Regions from separate parts of the Staphylococcus ureilyticus genome, predicted to be linked through region 3. Evidence: riboswitches for the same ligand, from Rfam matches in the RefSeq annotation. Region 3 holds a riboswitch; each other region holds the start of a gene.

Region 1 (7,491 bases), 690 kb from region 3:
CTGTTACACCTGCTTTTGCCATTAAACTTGGGTTTGTGGTAAAACCATCTACTTGTTTATTTTTATAAGCTGCTTTCATTTCTTCAATATCTGCACCATCTGCAAACACTTCAACATTTAAATTTGCCATTACTAATTCCTCCTGACTAAAATAAATAATTCTGTAAAGAATTATTTTTATAACGGTTTAAACCATACACTTTATTTATACCACCTTTATTTCATAAATTCTATTTTTCTGCTTATAAATGATTAATTTCTGAAAATAATAGTATCAGTAACAGATCTAATATCATTAAAAACAAGCTTTATAATCTATATTGTTATTAACTAAAAACTTTTCTTATTGTAAATTTAGTTAACTTTAAGTTAATTTATGGTATTATAACTTAATAAATTGCATTAGGAGGTTATTATGGCACGTTCAAAACTTTATTTTTATTTATCATGCATTTTAATTATAATTAGCTTTTATTTTAATACTAGAAACCCTCTACTAAATATGCACTTTAATTCAATGATTAAACTCATTTTTGTTTGTAGTATTATCAATGCTATTATTTTAATACTTGCTATTATCTTTTCTGATAAATCTATTAAAAATTTACATAAAGATTCAGATTGGATTCGTTCAGTTAGCAAAGTTTTACCTTATATAATATTAATTGTGATAGCAATTCATATCTTAGCTTCTCTCTCAACATTTGGTATTATTTTCTAAATCCTACTACAAAAGTTATACTACTTTTGTAGTTTATTTTTTTTGAAAGGAAGATATCATAGTGCAATATTTATATATTTTTGTTGGCGGTGCCATTGGCGCATTCATTCGCTATTTATTATCTGTTTTTAATAGTACTGAAGGATTTCCAACTGGCACATTTTTCGCGAATATCATAGGTGCATTTTTAATGGGCTTATTAGGGTCTTTAGCGATACAGTATTTTAGAAACAATCCACTACTCAAAAAAGGTATAACTACTGGATTACTTGGTGCACTGACTACTTTTTCAACGTTTCAATTCGAACTTGTTGGATTATTACAACAACAAGCATATGTAATGTTAGTAACCTATGCTTTACTCAGCTATATCATAGGTATATTGGTTTGTTATATTGGAGTTAGAATGGGGGCGCGTTTATCATGACTCAGTTTTTTTTAGTTATGTTAGGTGGCGGAATAGGCGCAGTTATTCGTGCATTTGTTACTAATTTCTTTAACAATAGAATTAATAGTACTTACCCGATTGCAACACTTGTCGTAAATATTTTAGGTAGTTTTTTGATTGGTCTATGCATGGGACTGACTTTAAACGTTACTTGGATTAACACATTTTTAATTGTTGGAATTCTTGGTGGACTAACTACTTTTTCAACTTTATCATCTGAATTAGTTCAAATGTTAACACCAAACAAACAGATATTTCATTTTATTATTTATTCAATTTTACAATATGTAGTAGCGTTCATTTCATGTTTATTAGGATATTTTATGATTTAACTTACATAAAAAAAAAACCCGTAAATATAGTTTTAATCTACTATATTTACGGTCTTATTCAAAATGCAATTACTCTATTAGTGTCCACTATACTCTGATGGATTAGGACCAATTCTTTTATCTTCGTTTAAACTGTCTAAACGTTCAATGTGTTCTTTAGTTAATTCAAAATCAAATACATTTAAATTTTCTTCAATTCTAGATGGTGTGACAGATTTAGGTATCACTACAACTCCATGTTCAATATTCCATCTGATTATAACTTGTGCTGGTGTTTTATTTATTTCTGATGCTACTGACTTAACTGTATCATCTTCCAAAATTTGTGCATTCATTAATGGTGACCAGGATTCTACGTGTATATTTTGAACTTCAAGATATCTTCTCAATTCTGACTGTGTGAGATAAGGATGAAATTCAACTTGGTTAATTACAGGTTTAATTGAAACTTGAGCAAGTAATGCTTCTAAATGTTCTGCATTAAAGTTACTAACCCCAATATTCTTAACTCTATCATTTTTATACAAATCTTCCATACCTTGCCAAGTATCTATCATCAATGCTTCATCTAAGCCTGGCCAATGCATTAAATATAAATCTAAATAGTCTAATCCTAGCTTACTTAAACTAGTCTCATAAGCTTCTGCTACATTGCTGCGACCATAATCATCAAGCCATAATTTGGATGTAACAAAAAGATCACTTCTATCTAATCCTGTGGATGCTAATCCTTCTGCAATGCCTTGTCCAACCATTTCCTCATTATCATATATCATTGCAGTATCAATATGTCTATACCCATTTTCAATTGCATGTTTTACTGCATCCTTACATTGATCATTATTTTCAACTCGGAAAGTACCTAAGCCTATGATTGGCATTTCATTACCATTATAAAATGTTACAAATTCCAAATTTAAACTCCCCTTTACTATTAAACTATCTATAATAATAATCAAATTTATCAAACAATTAAATTAAAATGCCTAAATTTTAAATAATTTGTCTAAATAAATTACTTATATACTTAGATATAGACTTTTAACAAATAGCTATAGTCATAACCTTCTAAAAAATTCGATTCTTTTCCTAAACCAAAAACAGATTTCTTAAGTTATTTTAATCCCATTGTTAAATGATATATACATATATTGGTATTATATAGAATTAGAATAACATTAATAAATAGCAATTTAGATACATATATTTTGATAGGCAAATCAAACCAGATAATTTATATTAAAGTTTGCTCGTAGAAAAGTAAGTTCACACTTATAAAATACAAGTAAAAAAGCCCATAAATAAATTTTCGAAAAAATTCATTTATGAGCTATTATAACAAGATTTATATTCTTGATACTTAATTAGTTAAATGTTTCAATTTCATCCATCACACGTTGTAAATCTTCAACATTGTACTGGATACGACCATGAAAAACAAACTTATTAAAGTATTCATCAAGTTGTTCTGGTCCAACTAGCACTTTAGAATTAGTACTTTGTGCATAATTTGAAATTGTCACAGCACCTTCATCTTTAGGATTAAAATAAAGAATTGATGTCGGTGTGAATTTCAAGTTTAATTCTGTTTGTAATTCACCAGCTAGTTTTTCAATTTCATTTAAATAATTCGTATAATTTACAAATGATAAAGAATCTTTGTCATCATTTTGGTCCATAACTAAGGTTTGTGCCGTTTGTTTGTCAAGGTTTAACGTTTCAAACACTTGCTCCATCATCGGTTGTTCTTTGAATTGGTTATCATTAATGCCATTAAATACATGACCTTTTAACAACTGTGAATCTATGAGATAGAGTCCAGTACGTGTGAGTACTAAATGACTTATACGGCGTATATCACTAAAGTTATTTTTCGGTAAGAAAATATTTGCCATGATATGCATATCTTCTGGACGAATACGTTTTTCATTAACTAAGCGTTCACGAATACCAATTAATCTCATATCCGTTACATACTCACTTTTATTTTTAGAGAAAAGTTTTAATGCATCTATTTCTTGCTCTTTTGCATTTACTGTAGCTTCATAGTCCTCTTTTTGTTTAGTAACTTGCTTTTTATTTTCAATTCTTTCTTTTTCTAACTCTTCATCATGTTCATCGCTAAGTTTTTGTTCTCTTGTTTTGTATTGCTCCTCAATGGTCTGCTGTGCTTTTTTCTTACTTTTCAAAGCAACTAAAAATAAGATCAAACAAATAACTGCTACGACAATTGCCACGATTAGTCCAATTTCCATCGGGCCAAATGAATTCATAACAACAACGCTCCTTTATGTGTTCAGTAACTTAATTATAATAGATATGAGTTCATCATTCGATAGTAAAGTTTAAAAAAATTAATTACGTCATGCTTATATTTCTACGCTATCTTTTAATAAATTTACTTTATCTAATTTTTCCCAAGGTAACAGTATATCTGTTCTTCCAAAGTGTCCATATGCTGCCGTTTGTTTATATATTGGATGTTTTAAATCTAACATTTTAATAATGCCTGCTGGTCTTAAATCAAAGTGAGTTCTAACTGCTTCTACTAGTTCTGTTTCACATACTTTTCCTGTTCCAAAAGTATCTATTGCAATCGATACTGGTTCAGCCACTCCAATGGCATATGCGAGTTGAACTTCACATTTATCCGCTAAATCAGCTGCTACAATATTTTTGGCTACATAACGCGCAGCATAAGTAGCTGAACGATCTACTTTTGTAGGATCTTTACCGCTAAAGCAACCTCCTCCATGACGTGCATAACCACCGTATGTATCTACGATAATTTTACGGCCTGTTAAACCAACATCACCCTGAGGCCCGCCAATTACAAATCGTCCAGTTGGATTAATATAGAATCTTGTATTATCGTCAATTAATCCTTCCGGTACTGTTGGGTATATGACATGTTCTTTGATGTCAGCTTGAATTTGTTCTAAAGTAATGTCTTCCATATGTTGAGCTGAAACGACAATTGTATCTATACGATGTGGTTTATCTAGTTCATCATATTCCACCGTTACTTGAACTTTTCCATCTGGGCGCAAGTATTTTAAAATACTATCTTTTCGCACATCTGATAATCGTTTAGCTAATTGATGAGATAAAAATATTGGTAACGGCATATAAGTATCCGTTTCGTTTGTCGCATAACCAAACATTAAACCTTGGTCACCTGCACCAGTTGCTTCAATTTCTTCTTCTGATAAATTATCACGATATTCTAATGCATTATCGACGCCTTGTGCGATATCAGGCGATTGCTCGTCAATAGCTGTTAATATTGCCATCGTTTGACTATCGTAACCATATTTAGCACGTGTATACCCGATGTTTTTAATTGTTTCTCTTACAACTTTAGGGATATCTACATATGTAGCTGTAGAAATTTCTCCTGAAATTAATGCCATACCCGTAGTCACGGTAGTTTCACAAGCAACCCGCGCATGAGGATCATCTTTCAATATTTCGTCTAAAATTGCATCAGACACTTGGTCAGCGATTTTATCTGGGTGCCCTTCTGTAACCGATTCTGAAGTAAATAATCTTCTATTATAAGTCATAAATTAACTTGCTCCTTTGTCTTTGATTACGAAAATTCTCTTTTATTGAGCTCATTAAAAAAAGCCTTCTTCACTATATGAATAGAGAGAAGGCCCTTATACGTCCATTCGCTCTTATCGTTCAGACGCTATTTGTCCGCAAACGGTTTGGCACCTTTCTTCGTTGTAAGAAGAGGTTGCTGGGCTTCATTGGGTCCATGTCCCTCCGCCACTCAGGATAAGAGAATCCGTTAATCACTATAGTACCGAAACTAAGTACTAATGTCAATTTGATATTTATTTAAATTACTTTAAAAATGGTGTGGACTAATCAATCATATGTGTTATACTCTGTAATTGTAAAGGCTTACATTAATTTAATAGCGTTGGAGGGATATAGTATGGCGGTAGATACATACACTTACACAAAAAAAGTTCAAAACATTTTGGACAAGAAGTCTTCATTATTTCAACAATCTACAACACAGTTGTATAAGAAAATTCTTAATAATAATGAAGGAGAACTAACCGAACTAGGTGCAATTAACGCTAAAACGGGTAAATACACTGGTCGTTCACCGAAAGATAAGTTTATTGTTAATGAACCATCATACAGAGATGATATTGATTGGGGAAATATCAATCAACCTATTGAAGAAGACACATTTTTAAAATTATATGATAAAGTATTAAATTATTTAAATGAAAAAGATGAATTATATGTATTTAAAGGCTATGCAGGTAGCGATAAAGATTCACAACTCAAACTAACGGTTGTCAACGAATTGGCTTGGCATAATCTCTTCGCACAAAATATGTTTATTCGTCCTGAAACAAAAGAAGAAGCAGAAGAAATTAAATCTGACTTTACGATTGTATCAGCACCCTATTTTAAAGCTGATCCAAATATAGATGGTACAAATTCAGAAACATTTATTATTACTTCATTTAAACATAAGGTCATTTTAATCGGCGGTACTGAATACGCTGGTGAGATGAAAAAAGGTATTTTCTCCGTAATGAACTACTTACTGCCTAAAGATAATATAATGAGTATGCACTGCTCCGCAAACGTTGGTGAAAAAGGTGATGTAGCTCTATTTTTTGGACTTTCTGGTACAGGAAAAACAACACTTTCAGCAGATTCAACTCGAAAATTAATCGGTGATGATGAACACGGTTGGAATGAAAATGGTATCTTTAATATCGAAGGTGGATGTTACGCAAAAGCAATCAACCTTTCTTACAAAAAAGAACCTCAAATATATGAAGCAATTAAATACGGTACAATTTTAGAAAATGTTGTTGTAGATGAAGAAGGCGATGTCGACTTTGATGACAACTATTACACTGAAAATACAAGAGCCGCTTATCCAATCAACCATATAGAAAATATCGTTACACCTTCCAAAGCAGCACATCCAAATACGATTATTTTCCTTACTGCTGATGCTTTTGGCGTTTTACCTCCTATCTCAAAACTTAGCAAAGATCAAGCGATGTATCACTTTTTAAGTGGATTCACAGCTAAACTTGCAGGAACAGAAAGAGGTATTACTGAACCAGAGCCATCTTTCTCAACATGTTTCGGCTCACCTTTCTTACCTTTACATGCTAAAGTTTATGCAGATTTACTAGGCGACTTAATTGATAAACATGATGTGGATGTTTATTTAGTGAATACCGGTTGGACTGGTGGTAAATATGGTACAGGACGCCGTATTAGTTTAAGTTATACGAGACAAATGGTTAATCAAGCAATCACTGGACAACTAAGAGATACAGAATATATTCAAGATGATATGTTTGGATTAAATATACCAGTGGAAGTTGAAGACGTACCTCAAACACTACTAAATCCAATAAATGCTTGGAGTAAGCCAGAGGCATATAGAGAACAAGCTCAAGATTTAATCGACAGATTTAAACATAATTTCGAAAAATTTGGTGATGAAGTTTCAGATTTAGCACAAAATGGTGGCTTTAAATAAATACTTAATAAAGCACATGGACTACATTATAATTGTGGCCCATGTGCTTTATTAGTAATTTTTTTATTTTTTTCTACTTTATCCATCCATTGTTTAACTGTATATAACGCTGTTTTCATTGCAAATGGCCTTGGTACATGATCTTCATCCATTTGATAAAATGTTTGATAAGTCGAGCCAATATGTTTCAATTGTGTTTCCAAATAATAGGCTTGGTGAATCCCAACTTGTTTATCTTTACCACCATGTACAATAAGTATAGGTGGACTGTCGGCGTGTATATTAGCAATCGCATCCCTTTGCTTATATGCTGTTGCTTGTTTCTTTGGATGTCCGATCATCCTTCTCAACATACCTCTTAAATCTATTCTTTCTTCATACATGAGGTGAATATCAGACACACCACCCCAAATAATAAAACTTGTAACTGGTAAATCTTGAAATGTAAGCAGCC
Region 2 (7,491 bases), 1.0 Mb from region 3:
TTTTTTATTGATGTAATCTTTAATTTCTTTAGACTGTAATACATCCATCAACGCTTTAATTTTTTTGTCGTCTTTATGGCCTTCTTTTACACCAATCAAGTTAGCATATGGATTATCTTTTGCTTTTTCTAAAACAATTGAATCATTTTTAGGACTTAATTTTTGATCAATTGCGAAGTTTGAATTGATGATTACTGCGTCAGCATCTTCTTTTTGATAAATCTTAGGTAAGTATTCTGCCGATTGTTTATTATTAAATTTGATATCTTTTTTATTTTCTACGATGTCATCAAATTTAGCATCTTCAGTTTTAACACCTTTTTTAATTTTAATTAATCCAGCGTCAGAGAAGAATTTTAAGAAACGTCCTTCTTCTGCAGGGTTGTTTGAAACATAAACAGTAGCACCTTTTGGTAATTCTTTTAAACTTTTATATTTCTTTGAGTAAACAGCCATAGGTTCTAAATGTACATTTCCTGCTGACTCAATTTTATAGTTTTTGTCTTTCTTTTCAGTATTTAGATAAGGCGTATGTTGAAAGAAGTTTGCATCTAACTCACCTTTATCTAATAATTTGTTAGGTGTTGTATAATCGTTAATCGTTTTAATTTTTAAGTCATAACCTTTATCTTTTAGAATTGGTTTTGCTTTTTCTAATATTTCAGCATGTGGTGCCGGAGAAGCGCCAACTGTAATTGTCTTATCTTTACCTCCGCCGCCATTACCACAAGCAGCTAATACTAATGCTAAAGCGATGATTGAAGCTAAACTAAATAATTTTTTCATATAATTGTCCCCTTTAACTTAACGTTTATCTATTTTATTAGTAACTTGATCTCCAATAAATTGGATGATAAAAACAATAATTAAGATTAAAATTGTAGAAACGAATATGACATCGTTTTGGTTTCGTGTGAAGCCAGTTAGGTATGCTAAGTTACCCAGACCTCCAGCTCCAATCACACCAGCTACTGCAGTAGATCCTACTAATGCTATTGCTGTTACAGTTATTCCAGATATTAATGCTGGCATAGCTTCAGGTAACAACACTTTCTTAACTACTGTCCATGTTGTAGCTCCCATTGACCAAGCCGCTTCTATAACACCCTTGTCTATTTCTTTAAAAGCAATTTCCACTAATCTGGCGTAGAATGGTGCTGCACTGATAATTAGTGCAGGTAAAGCACCTGTTGGACCACTAATTGTTCCAAGTACTAAACTCGTAAATGGTATAAGTAGTAAAATTAAAATAATGAATGGTATTGCTCTGAATAAATTCACAATAAACGATACGACACTGTAAAACACTCTAGCTACTGGTGATTGGCTTTTAGCAGATAAGAATAAAAGCACACCAAGTATCAAACCAAAAATAAAAGCAAATATTGTAGAAATCAATGTCATATAAATTGTTTCATATGTAGCTAACCAAACTTCATCCCAACTTACATTAGGCATTGTTAGCATTTCCTGTAGAATCTCGCCGAATGAACTACCCATGCTTTAACACCTCCACAGAAACATGTTGTGCTGCTAAATCATTTTTGAACTTTTCGAATTTTTCAGAATTCACATCTAATAAATGTAATACTAAAAATCCTAGAGCACCATCCTTAGTATGCTTAATATTTGCTTCAAGAATATTAACATCTATATTATGTGTCTTTGTTATGTATGATACCAATGGTTCAGTTGTATTATTTCCTGTAAAATTCAATCGTACGATATAAGCAGTTTCATCTAATTCGATTAATTCAGAAATAGACTCATCAAACTCATCATTTAAGTCCTCTTTCACAAAGCGTTTTGTTACTTCATGCTGTGGATTTTCGAAAACATTTGACACTTGTCCTTGTTCAATGACGCGACCATTTTCCATTACTGCCACTTCATCACAAATACGTCTTATGACCTGCATTTCATGTGTGATAATAACTATTGTTAAATTTCTTTCTTCTTTAATTTTTAACAATAATTCTAGTATTTCATCCGTTGTTTGCGGATCTAACGCACTTGTAGCTTCATCGCAAAGTAAAACATTAGGTTCATTTGCTAACGCACGGGCAATACCTACACGTTGCTTTTGTCCACCCGATAACTCTGATGGATAAGCGTTTTCTCTACCCTTTAGTCCTACCAATTCCACCAGTTCAATCGCTCTTTTTTTGGCTTCATTGCGTGATACACCAGCAATTTCTAATGGAAAAGTAATATTATTTAAAACATTACGTGACCACAATAGATTAAAATGTTGAAAAATCATGCTCACTTTTTGACGTTTTTTTCTCAATTCTGATTTTGATAATTTCCCAATCGTATCTCCATCAATGATGACATCTCCTGAAGTTGGTTGTTCAAGATTATTTAAAAGTCTTATCAAAGTACTTTTACCTGCACCTGAAAAACCAACCACACCAAAAATCGAGCCTGATTGAATACTTAAATCAACATGATCTACTGCTAACACATCGTGTTTTTTCGTCTTGTATCTCTTAACGATTTGATTTAATTCAATCATTGTCGTTTCCTCCTTGTATTGCTCATTCAATTAAAAAATGCTTTCTCTTTTCACTGAAGAATAGAGAAAGCAATGTCGCTTCTCTCATCTTCTAAAGTTTATCTACTTTATGTGAATTGGCACCATTTCTATTACAGACGGTTGCCGGGCTTCATAGGGCACATCCCTCCACCTCTCGTGATAAGAGTACATTATTTAATTATCCATAATCCTACCATTGTACTAAAGATTCGTCAATAATTATTTTAAATTTTCTAACAAATAAGGCACTGATTGAAATGCATAAATTCTTTTTTGTTCTTCACCTTTAGACATAAGCATAAGTATCGGTACCGATTGTATCTCATGTTGTTGACTAAAATCAGGATGAAAATTTAAATCTATTTTAGTAATTGGTAATTTTAAAATTTCATTCGCAATATCTAACATGCGTTCTGACACTTTACATGTGCCACAAGTTGGCGTATAACCAAAAATTAGATATTTCTCTTTATCTACGTGTTCGAAAACATTAACACGCGTTTCATTCTTTACATTCATGTTAATAAACTGACCCTTTCAGCAATATAATCTAATTTGGCTTTTGCTACTTTTTCTTCATCTTTCACTATAAAACCATGTTTTGCTAACACTTTTGACAAATAGGCTTTAGGGCATCTCGCTACTTCACCATATTGTTTCTCTATGCGAATATGTTTACTTTCACTTAAATATTTTTTGAACCATTTACGTATCTTTTCACCTTCATCATCTGCATCCGCAAGCACATAAACTTGCTTGTCGTATAACGATTCTATCATCTCATCTAACTTATCAATTCCCATAGTACCGTTTGTACAAATGATTTCAATCGGTTGGTCAATCACCTGCTTCACCCGTTTCTTGTCTGTTTTACCTTCGACAATTATAACTTGGTTTAATATCGCCATGACAGTCACCTCTAAATGTGATAGTAAATTCAATTTTATATTTAGTTCTACACCATACATTATCAACATAAACATTTATTATAGTTTCTTATTAAAATCTTATAATTGAACCATTCATTTGTCACCATTGAACTTTTTAATGTTTTTGATACTTCAAAATCAATTAATATATTCAAGTGAAATTTAATCTTTTGTTATAGAAAAATAAAAACTCCATGATATATCGTATCGTGGAGTTTGATTTCATATTATTCACCGATCATTTCAGAATATTGGTCAGCTGACATTAACTCGTCTAATTGACTTTCATCGCTTAACTCAACTTTAACCATCCATGCTTTTTCGTATGGTGATTCATTAACGAATTCTGGACTATCTTCTAGTTCATCATTTGTTTCTACAACTTTTCCTGAAACAGGTGCATAAAGTTCTGAAACTGTTTTCACTGATTCAACACTGCCAAAAGATTCACCTTCATCAATATCGTCATCAGTTTCAGGCAATTCAACGAATACGATATCACCTAATTCACTTTGCGCATACTCAGTGATACCAATTGTTACTGTATTTCCTTCAATTTTTACCCATTCATGTTCTTTAGAATATTTTAATTCGCTTGGTACTGCCACGAGAATCCCCTCCTAAATGTTTTTACATATTCATGATGCCATATGAAAGGCTTACAATCAACTATTTAATTGATTTTACAATACTTCTCATGTTTTACAATTCATCGCACAAAACTTTTCTGAAGTATATAACATTTTTTTCAAAAGTTGTTAAAAATGAATTGCAAAAGCATGTGTGTTTACAACCAAGTTTCCTTGTATTGTTCCTCTTTAAAACCTACCGTTACTTTATCCCCTAATACTGCGAGTGGTCGTTTTACTAACATACCATTTGAGGATAATAAATCTAGTTTTTCTTCGTCAGAAAGGTCTTTCAATTTATCTTTAAGGCCTAGTTCACGATATTTTGCACCATGTGTATTAAATAGTTTATTGATATCTATACCTGTAGTATTTATGATTTCTTTAAACTCATTTTTAGTTGGTGTATGTTGCACAATATCGATGGGTTCAAAACTTACCCCGTATTCTTGTAAAAATTTAGCTGCTTTTTTACAAGTTGTACAATTAGGATATTGGTAAAATTTTATCATTTTTCAGAACCTCCTATGCTTAGTTAACACTAATATAACAAACTTATAACAAAAACGCTCTAATTATTAAGCTGATTTTTTTATTTACTGCAATTTGTCAGTTATAATGTCAATACTAATATCTTTTATAAAGGAGTCTAATTATGGAATCTATTAATACTAATGATCAATTTAAAAGCACAATACAAAGCGACGCACCAGTCATCGTTAAATTTGAAGCAGGATGGTGCCCAGATTGTAAAGCTATGGACATGTGGATTGACCCAATTGTAGAAAAATACAACAATTATAATTGGTATACTGTAAACCGCGATGAATTAGAAGATGCAGCGGCTGAAAATGACGTTATGGGTATTCCAAGTTTATTAGTTTTTAAAAATGGGGAGAAATTAGCACATTTACATTCAGCAAATGCAAAATCTCCTGAACAAGTTGAATCATTCTTAGCTGAAACATTTGAGTAATTTTTGCTTTAATTCTTTCATTTTAACTTTTAAACAATCAAAATTTTAAAATAGACATTATTAGGAGTGGGACTGAAATCTTTTTATTAAAAGATTTCAGTCCCACTCCCTTTTTTCATAATTAGAACTTATCAATGATTTGATTGTGTTGGCGTTCTCTGTGTGGCATTCTTTCTAAATCTTCCAAATCTGTTAAATATAATAACCCTACTAAACGCTCATCATCTTTCACACCAAATATTTTACGTATTTCAGGATTAAATATATAAGCCGGAGACTTCCAACATGTACCAATACCTGCTTCAAAAAGTAATAACATGAGATTTTGCGCAAATGCACCAAATGCCATATTATTCTCTAAACTTTCTTTTTGTCTTGGATCTTCTTTAACGATTAAAGCAAGCATACCACCTAAATTAGTAGCAACTTTATAGTGATCTTCCTGTTTTTTTCTTAGATTAGGAAAAGCAATTTCAGTTAATTGCTTACTCATATCTCCCAATCTATCTTTTGCGATATGAACCACTCTCCAAGGTGCTCTCAAACCGTGATTCGGTGCATCTGTAGCACGCTGTATCGCTTCATATAAAGCATCGTCATCTATATTCATATCTCTTCTAAAGACCTTTATACTTCTTCGTTGAGCTATTGCATCTTGTAGTTCCATCTAATATCGCCCTTTCACTATTGATAACTATTTTCAATTATAAGACAGGACGATAAGATTTTCAAACTACTGATATAACTTTAATTGCGCGCTTAAAGTTTCAACTTGAATCTGTCCAGGTGCTTTAGGATTATCTAAACAACCATATGATACTGCGCCTCCAAATAAACCTTGTGCAGTTCTCGAAATGGTGCCTAATTTCGACATTGCAATGCCAATGACTTGTTGCGGAACTGTATCTACTGTTGCTGATAATGCATATAATAAATTTAAAACATCTTCTTTACTTAAAGGCATGACCGCGACTTTTAAGTAATCTGGATTCATTTGATGCATTTTAAAATATAAATGTTTTAGCTGTGTGAGTGCTGGTGTTTTTTGAAAATCATGATAAGACAATATAACTTCAATATTATTTTTGTGTGCTTGGTCAATCAAGTTCAATATATATTGAGATTGTTGGTTAATTTCAAATTCTACATCAATCATATCTACGTGATCTATTTTAATTATTCTTTCAAGTAATTTAATGTACGAATCAAACGTCAAATCACCTTTACCCCCTTGTGATTGTGTCCGATACGTAACTAAAAGTTTTTTATTTAAATTTAATTCATATAATTTATCAATGACATTAGCTATATCATTTATCTCTGGTGTTGCCCAATGATCAACTCTCAATTCTATTATATCGATAGAAGTTTGATATTTTACTAATTCATGTAAAAAAGTTTGTGAAATTTTATTTTCTGGCTCTATCGTTACCGCAATTTTTACTTCAGACATTTTAAAAACTTCCTTTTCAATCAACATTAAAATTATTGTATAACAATCTTAAGAACTTACACAATCTTTAAAGCGTACATTTAAACAAATAACAAAAATCCATTCACCTTTTATATGATTTAAATTTAATTTTAAGGGTATTGTTGTTATATAAGTAATTTAGGAGGTAATATAATGGCAGTAAATTATGAAACAAAAGCAACGAATACAGGTGGTCGTAACGGTCACGTGCAAACAGATGATAAAGCAATTGATGTAGCAGTCATTCCTCCAGCACAAGCTGATGCTGAAAAAGGTACTAATCCTGAACAATTATTTGCAGCAGGTTATGCATCATGCTTTAATGGTGCATTTGATTTAATTCTTAAACAAAACAAAGTCAGAGGCGCTGAACCTGAAGTCACTTTAACAGTACGTTTAGAAGATGACCCAGATGCAGAAAGCCCTAAATTAAGTGTTTCAATAGATGCAAAAGTTAAAAATGTTTTATCACAAGAAGATGCTGAAAAATATCTACAAGATGCACACGAATTTTGCCCATATTCAAAAGCGACACGCGGTAATATTGACGTAGATTTAAATGTACAAGTAGTAGAATAGTAACAATAAAAGCCCCCAAAATTCGATTAGAATTTTGGGGGCTTTTATTGTTAAATTAGTACTGCTTATGCTTATGTCGTGATGTCTTTTGATCATTTCCTCTTTTTTTAATTGTCTTCATCTTTATAATTAATCCATATGTAAATCATTAATATGGCAAAAGAAATCAAGATAAGCAAAATTAGCGAAACTATAATAGTCATTAAAGATTCCACTTATCGTGCCTCCGCTCATAATATATCACTCACCATATTATACCATAACCATCCTATCCATTCGCGTCATTTAAAAATTAAATAAAATACAATTATACACTTAATAATTTTATATTTTTTTGGCTTTCGAAATAAACATGATTCCATGTT
Region 3 (7,491 bases):
ACTTAAATAATGTTACAAACAAAGAAAAAAATGCATATTTTGCTACATCTGTAGATGTTGAACGCGTTTGGACTTTGATGGAACATATGTTAGAAAGTTATAACGTGTAATTTAAATGAATAGGTATTGCTTCATAAATTTTAAAGATATTAATATACATCACTTGTAAGAACGTGCGCGTTAGCATTTCTTAAATTTTATTAAAATAATAGAAAAGCATAGAGCTTAAATATTTGTCACTGAAAATAAACGTCGGTTTCTAGTAAAATAAATTAGAAATTGACGTTTATTTTACATTAATGGTATCAAGAGATTTTCATATCTGAATTCAATGGATATATGTTTACTAAAAGTGTTTTGATATTTTGATGCCATTCATTTAGTACGAAAGTATGAGAAGATTTTAAGTTGAATAATTAGCAAAATATAGATGAAAGCATTTATTATGATATTAATATCATAATTTAAAAGGTGAATCAGATAGTGAAAAATACATTTAAAATGATACTATTATTAATTATTGTGTTAGTGCCGTTAATACTATTATTAACAAATATAGATACGGTACAACGATATATAAGAGAAAATTTAGTGCAACAAAATGATGGAAATAAAGATGAAAAAGAAACAGATAGAAGTATTTTTAATATTAGTAGAGAGACAGAATCTTTTGGTGATTATGAATATAATGACTTTGATGGTAAACACTATGGCATCGACTATGGTATAGCTAAAAACACACCAGTAACTGCTGCAACAGATGGTAAGGTAACTAGAACTTTTGAAAATGAGTTAGGTGGTAAGGTAGTGCAAATTAGGGAAGAAAATGGTGTATACCATCAATGGTATATGCATTTAAATGAATTTAAAGTGGAACCTGGAGACAAAGTTGAAGCTGGAAAAATCATCGCACTTTCTGGTAATACTGGTTCTCAAACTTCAGGACCGCATCTACATTTCCAAAGAATGAAAGGTGGCGTTGGCAACGATTATGCGGAAAACCCAAGAAAATTTATAGAATCATTGCCAAAAGGTGAAAAAAGTTTGTATAAGCAATAAATGTCTAGAAAATATTTTAGCCTATCACGGCACAATTTACTAAATAATGTAATGATAACAGTGTGGTAGAACAAAATTATATAAAATAATTTTGTTCTACCATATTGAAGGCATAGTTAGGAACTATAAAATTAACTTATTAAGAAGTTGATTTATCTATAACTGAGTCAATAGAATCGTAATTTAATAAATTTCGATGAATTGCTTCCCACAAGTAAAATGCTCCATATGAAGCATATGGATGCCATTGTTTTGCACAGAGAGTGAGCTGTTTTTTTCTTTCTGCGGTTGAGGTTTGATATAGCCATTGTGCGGCTCTCTGTAAACCTACATCAAAAATGGGTAGTATATTTTCACGTTTTAATGTAAAAATTAAAAATATTTCTGATGTCCAACGACCAATCCCTTTGACCTGTGTTAAAACTTGTTTTACAGCTTCATCATCTAATTCATGTAAATTAGCAAAATCCAATTTATTTTGTTCTATATACCCAAGCAAATTTTGAATATAGTTGATTTTAGTTTTTGAAAGACCAATATGTTTCATTTGTGTTTCCTTCAAACTTAAAATCGATTCAAGGGTCCATTGATTGTGTATAGCATCGGAAAATCTTTGGAAAATTGCTGAAGCGGCATTATTGGTAATTTGCTGTCCAATGATAGAACGAATTAACGATTTTAGCGGATTGGTACGTAATGTTATTTCTATGTTGCCAATTTGCTTTATAAGTTTTGCAAGTGTCTCATCTTGATTCATAAGCGTTTGTACAGCCGGATCATTTATGTCAATTTGCCACTGAGTCATCATACTCACACCTTATTGTAATAATTGTTGCAACACAATTGCTTGGTTATGTTGCTCATCTTTTGCACCATATAGCAAAATGACATCTTGCTTACTGTTAGCAATAATATCTTGCAATTCACTAAAAGCTTCTTGTTGTTCCTCATTTTCACGTAATTCTTTCTCGTATTTTTCTTTAAATGCAGCATAAAGTTGAGGATCGTGATTAAACCATTTTCTTAACTCGGATGTAGGTGCAATATTTTTTAGCCAATGGTCTAAATTGGCCTGATCCTTTGATATACCTCTTGGCCAAACACGGTCTACAAGTACACGTACGCCTTCTTTAAGTGGTTTTTCATAAATGCGTTGTATTTGAATAGTCATAAAATACTCCTTTAATTTGAATTATTTCAATTATTTTTCTATAGCCTAAAATGTAATATCAAAAACATAAGAGGCCATATATTCTAGCTTAAAGGGTATAGATAAATATAATGCTGAAAAGGAGATTTTAACTATGACGAATTTTGATCAAGTACAACCACCCGAACAATTTAAATACCGTAGTAATGCAGTGCTTATTAAAAATTATTATGAATTCACTTGTGATAATCGAATATATTTCAGTCAAACAGCACACAAAGATTTAGCAAATCAACATTATAAGTTCGATATTGAAATTTTATCTGAAATAGACGATACCGGATTGGCATTAGATTTTAATGAAGTAGATAAAATATATAATCAAAAAATCGCAACTTATTTGGATGGTCAACTCGTTAATGAAACATTGCCATCAATGAATACAACTGCTGAAAATATTGCCTTTTGGATATGGGAACAATTTGAGCAACACTTGCCAGAGCAAAATACACTACAAAAGCTAGAATTTTTTGAGAATGCAACACAAGGTTTAGTATTGACGCGTGAATTCATGGACGAAAAATAAGGTATGTTAATAACACGGTTTCATCAATAATACGCATGTACTAGAGTATGATAAATTTTAGCGACAACAAGGTTTAATATCGTTTTGAATAGCAACCAAAGTATACGGATAGACAAGTTCATGCAATAGGTATGAATGTCTGTCCGTATTTTGTGTGCAATTTTTGTGATTTGTAAGCATACTGTAGAGTTGGAAAATTTTGAGAATATACTTAACTACATTTTTAATTTGAAATGGAAAATTTTACATAAATAAATATTCTGAAAATTGCGATAATATGGTATATTTTATTTATCACAACATAGGAGGCACACAATGATCAAAGTAAGTCCGAAACAATTTATTAATAATGTATTATCTGGAGTAGCAATTGCAATTGTTGCTGGGCTCATACCTAATGCTATTTTAGGTGAGGTGTTTAAGCTTTTAGCGCCGAAACATGCCATTTTTGAATCTTTACTACAGGTTGTTTTAGGTATTCAATTTACAGTTCCACTATTGGTAGGTGCTTTGATTGCAATGCGCTTTAGTTTAACGCCTTTAGCGACCGCTGTAGTTGCTAGTTCAGCTTTTGTTGGCAGTGGTGTTGCGCAATTTAAAGATGGCGTATGGGTACTTGCTGGAGTAGGAGACTTAATTAATACAATGATTACAGCAGCAATTGCAGTATTTTTTATATTGGTAATTGGTGAACGTTTTGGTAGTCTCACATTGATTATTTTACCAACCATCGTTGGTGTAATTTCAGGTTTGATTGGTTTGACGTTATTACCATACATACAATTAATTACGACTGGTATCGGTAACTTAGTTAATACATTTACAGAATTACAACCTATCATCATGTCAATGCTTATTGCACTTGTCTTTAGTTTCATCATCATTTCACCAATTTCTACAGTGGCTACAGCATTAGCTATTGGTATTAGTGGTTTAGCAGCAGGTTCAGCCTCATTAGGTATCGTAGCATGTGAAGGAGTTCTCGTTGCAGGTACGATGAAAATAAATCGATCAGGTGTACCTATCACAATATTTTTAGGTGGTGTAAAAATGATGATTCCTAATATGGTTCGACATCCTATCATTTTATTACCTATCTTTACCAATGCGCTAATCACTGGTTTTTTTGGTGCATTGCTAGGTATTGCAGGTACCAAAGAATCTGCAGGTTTTGGTATCATTGGACTCGTTGGGCCAATCAGTGCATTTAGACATATGGAAGCGCCGTTACTACTTAATCTATTATATGTATTTATCGCTTTTTTTGTCGTTCCGTTTATGATAGGTTTCTTAATCCATATGTTCTATATGAAAGTTTTGAAATTATATAATAAGGAAGTATTTAAATTTTTAGCATAAAATAAGCAGATATATGCTTGATTAATGTAATATATTGAAAATACGTATAGTTAAAATGTAAGAGAAAAGATTAAAAAAGGCCTCAAATCAAAGGCCTTTTTTAATTTTGTACAAAAAAATTTGCAAGTTTGGCCCCAATATATAAAAAAGATATCGAAATATATTATTACAGTTATGTAACAAAACGGTTGTTTGTAATTTTTCAGACAATATAAAAAATGAAGTGATTCAAGTAAAAATACTTTTTTATGCCAGTATCCATAAATCGTATGAGCAATAATAATTATTTGAGAACGTTGTATAAAATGATTACAAAAGATTGCAATGTTACAAATCAGAATAATTTTTGTAAAGTTTTGTTATGTAAGTGTAATATGTTTGATAAAAATATGTGGTATATTAACTATGGTCAAAAAACAAAACATAAAATTTAAAGAATTTTAGCAAATACGACAAAAAAGTTATCGAAAATATATTTTATTAGAAATTAAATTTGGAGGATTTATTTTATTATGAAAAAATCAATTTTAGCTTCATCATTAGCAGTAGCATTAGGCGTAACAGGATATGCAGCAGCATCTGACAACAATCAAGCTCACGCTTCAGAACAAAACATCGACAAAGCACATTTAGCAGAATTAGCATTAAATGATTCAGCTGAATTAAATCAAAAACCATTACACGCTGGTGCGTATAACTATAATTTTGTACTAGATGGTAACGAGTTTACTTTTACATCAGACGGTAATACATGGTCATGGGAATACCATGCAGTTGGTGCACAAGCTTCAACATCTAACACTACACAAGATGTAAGTTCAGAAGTTAGTGTTAATACAAATGAAAAATCTGCAAGTGAAGTACGTTCACAACAATCATACACTGCTCCAGCAGCAGTAGAAGCACCAAAAGCTTCAGCAACTACAAATGTTAGAACAGCACAAACAAGTGCAAAATCTACATCAGTGACTACAAATACGTCAAGTATTGATGCAATTGCTAATCAAATGGCATCGCGTACTGGTGTGTCAGCTGCGCAATGGAAAGGTGTTATTCAACGCGAAAGCGGTGGTAATGCAAATGCTGTTAATGCTTCATCTGGAGCATACGGATTATTCCAACTATTAGGCCATGGCGAACATTCGGGTATGTCTGTTCAAGACCAAATTGATACAGCAGTTGGAGTTTATAAATCACAAGGTTCTGGCGCTTGGGTTGGTTGGTAAGATTCAATCAAAAATTAATGTGATAACTATATAGATAAAGAGTGACTCAAGCGAGTCACTCTTTTTTTATATTGACATGTTAGAATATTCTGATAAAATTAATATTAATTTAATTATAAAGTAACTTATCCAGAGAAGTGGAGGGACTTGACCCGTTGAAACTTCAGCAACAGACTTATCTATTATCATAAGTACTGTGCTACATTCAACAAGTAAAATACTTGATAGATAAGTGTCATGTGAGAGCTATATGTCACTTAAGGGGCATATAGTTTTTTATTTTAAGGAGGACTTTTAATGGGAATATCAGATCGATTATCACAAATTCCGGATAGTTACTTTGGCAAAACGATGGGGCGTAAAATAGAGCCTGGTCCTTTGCCATTGATTAATATGGCAGTAGGTATACCTGATGGTGCAACGCCTAAAGGTATTCTTGATTGTTACGCAGAAGCCATCTATAAACCAGAAAATCAAAAATATGTCGCTTTTCATGGGAAAGAAACATTTAAGCAAGCAATCGTGGATTTTTATAAAAGACAATATGAGGTTGAATTAGATAAGGATGAAGAAGTTTGTATCTTATATGGTACGAAAAACGGCTTAGTCGCTTTGCCTACATGCATCGTTAATCCAGGGGAAAATGTGCTGCTTCCTGATCCAGGTTATACAGATTATTTAGCAGGTGTATTATTGGCAGATGCTAAGCCACAACCACTTGTGTTAAAGCCACCTTATTATTTGCCACAATGGCATACGATAGATAAAGATGTCTTATTGAATACGCGCTTAGTTTATCTAACTTATCCAAATAATCCTACAGGTTCAGTTGCTACAAAAGATGTGTTTGATAAAGCAATTAAACAATTTCAAGGCACAAAAACTAAAATTGTTCATGATTTTGCCTACAGTGCATTTGGTTTTGATTATAAAAATCCAAGTATTTTACAATCAAAGGGTGCTAAAAACTTAGCAATAGAAGTTTTCTCTTTATCAAAAGGATATAATATGTCAGGTTTTAGAGTTGGTTTTGCTGTAGGAAACAAAGATATGATACAAGCATTGAAAAAATATCAAACACATACGCACGCTGGTATGTTTGGTGCACTGCAAGATGCGGCTACCTTTGCTTTAAATCACTATGATGATTTCCTCTTGAGTCAAAATGAAATATTTAAAGTTCGTAGAGATAAGTTCACTGCTAAATTGAATGCAGTGGGAATCCCTTTTGAACCGATGAATGGTGGCATATTTTTATGGTTGAAAACCCCTAAACATTATGATGGTGAAACATTTGAAACGTATTTATTAAAAGAAAAATCCATTTTGGTTGCACCAGGTGTTCCATTTGGTGAACATGGGCGGCACTATGTACGTATTTCATTAGCAGTGGATGATGATAGCTTAATGGAAGCCGCAGAACGCATTCAATCATTAAAACATTTATATGAAGCAGATTAGGAGTGAAACGATTAATGAAAAGCATTAAACTTTTTGGTGTCAGAGAAGAAGATATCCCTTTTATTAATGAATGGTCAGAAAAAAATCAGGTTTTAGTAGATTTAGATAGTGACATTTTATCTTTGGAAACGGTAGATCGTGTCAAAGGTTTTGATGGGGTGTCATTGTCACAACAAATTGAATTAGATGAAACAGTATATAAAAAATTACATGATTATGGCATTAAGCAAATTGCTCAGAGAAGTGCTGGATTTGATAGTTACAATCTTGAGTTAGCTAAGCAATATGAACTAGTTATAACCAACGTACCTTCATATTCTCCAAATTCAATCGCTGAATATACCGTATCCCAAGCATTAAATTTAATTAGAAATTTTAATGATATACAAAATAAAACTGCAACATATGATTTTAGATGGCAACCAAGTATTTTGTCACGTTCTATAAAAGATTTAAAAGTTGCAGTTATTGGTACAGGTCGTATTGGTTCCATTGTTGGTAAAATTTTTGCAGAAGGCTTTGGTTCAGAAGTAATAGCATATGATATTGAACCTCAAATTTCATGCGAAGCGTATTTGACATATCAGGAAAGCATGAGTGAAGCAATTAAAGACGCGGATATTGTCACTGTACATATCCCAGCGACAAAG

Evidence for each region. A riboswitch is a leader RNA that binds a small molecule or an ion and turns the genes downstream of it on or off. The one in region 3 is predicted to bind S-adenosylmethionine.
Region 1: linked by a shared signal. The riboswitch ahead of metK (methionine adenosyltransferase) and the one ahead of MUA21_RS11185 (aminotransferase class I/II-fold pyridoxal phosphate-dependent enzyme) in region 3 are both predicted to bind S-adenosylmethionine.
Region 2: linked by a shared signal. The riboswitch ahead of MUA21_RS03015 (methionine ABC transporter ATP-binding protein) and the one ahead of MUA21_RS11185 (aminotransferase class I/II-fold pyridoxal phosphate-dependent enzyme) in region 3 are both predicted to bind S-adenosylmethionine.

What each region holds. Positions count from the first base shown of each region.
Region 1 covers NZ_CP094825.1:1,566,878-1,574,368, forward strand. The annotation lists gene MUA21_RS07640 (transaldolase) at 1-130, opposite strand, end outside; gene MUA21_RS07645 (hypothetical protein) at 416-721, shown strand; gene crcB (fluoride efflux transporter CrcB) at 783-1,148, shown strand; gene MUA21_RS07655 (fluoride efflux transporter FluC) at 1,145-1,501, shown strand; gene MUA21_RS07660 (aldo/keto reductase) at 1,579-2,415, opposite strand; gene MUA21_RS07665 (nuclease-related domain-containing protein) at 2,866-3,774, opposite strand; gene metK (methionine adenosyltransferase) at 3,871-5,067, opposite strand; SAM riboswitch class I at 5,179-5,291, opposite strand; gene pckA (phosphoenolpyruvate carboxykinase (ATP)) at 5,448-7,037, shown strand; gene MUA21_RS07680 (alpha/beta hydrolase family protein) at 7,064-7,491, opposite strand, start outside.
Region 2 covers NZ_CP094825.1:609,258-616,748, reverse strand. The annotation lists gene MUA21_RS03025 (MetQ/NlpA family ABC transporter substrate-binding protein) at 1-786, opposite strand, end outside; gene MUA21_RS03020 (methionine ABC transporter permease) at 805-1,500, opposite strand; gene MUA21_RS03015 (methionine ABC transporter ATP-binding protein) at 1,493-2,518, opposite strand; SAM riboswitch class I at 2,600-2,705, opposite strand; gene MUA21_RS03010 (thioredoxin family protein) at 2,759-3,058, opposite strand; gene MUA21_RS03005 (toprim domain-containing protein) at 3,055-3,447, opposite strand; gene gcvH (glycine cleavage system protein GcvH) at 3,696-4,076, opposite strand; gene MUA21_RS02995 (arsenate reductase family protein) at 4,256-4,609, opposite strand; gene MUA21_RS02990 (thioredoxin family protein) at 4,753-5,073, shown strand; gene MUA21_RS02985 (nitroreductase family protein) at 5,195-5,740, opposite strand; gene aroD (type I 3-dehydroquinate dehydratase) at 5,807-6,526, opposite strand; gene MUA21_RS02975 (organic hydroperoxide resistance protein) at 6,701-7,126, shown strand.
Region 3 covers NZ_CP094825.1:2,259,377-2,266,867, reverse strand. The annotation lists gene MUA21_RS11220 (nucleoside hydrolase) at 1-110, shown strand, start outside; gene MUA21_RS11215 (M23 family metallopeptidase) at 502-1,059, shown strand; gene MUA21_RS11210 (DNA-3-methyladenine glycosylase family protein) at 1,199-1,864, opposite strand; gene MUA21_RS11205 (DUF488 domain-containing protein) at 1,877-2,230, opposite strand; gene MUA21_RS11200 (6-pyruvoyl trahydropterin synthase family protein) at 2,364-2,795, shown strand; gene MUA21_RS11195 (PTS sugar transporter subunit IIC) at 3,111-4,154, shown strand; gene MUA21_RS11190 (transglycosylase family protein) at 4,667-5,380, shown strand; SAM riboswitch class I at 5,503-5,615, shown strand; gene MUA21_RS11185 (aminotransferase class I/II-fold pyridoxal phosphate-dependent enzyme) at 5,678-6,841, shown strand; gene MUA21_RS11180 (D-lactate dehydrogenase) at 6,856-7,491, shown strand, end outside.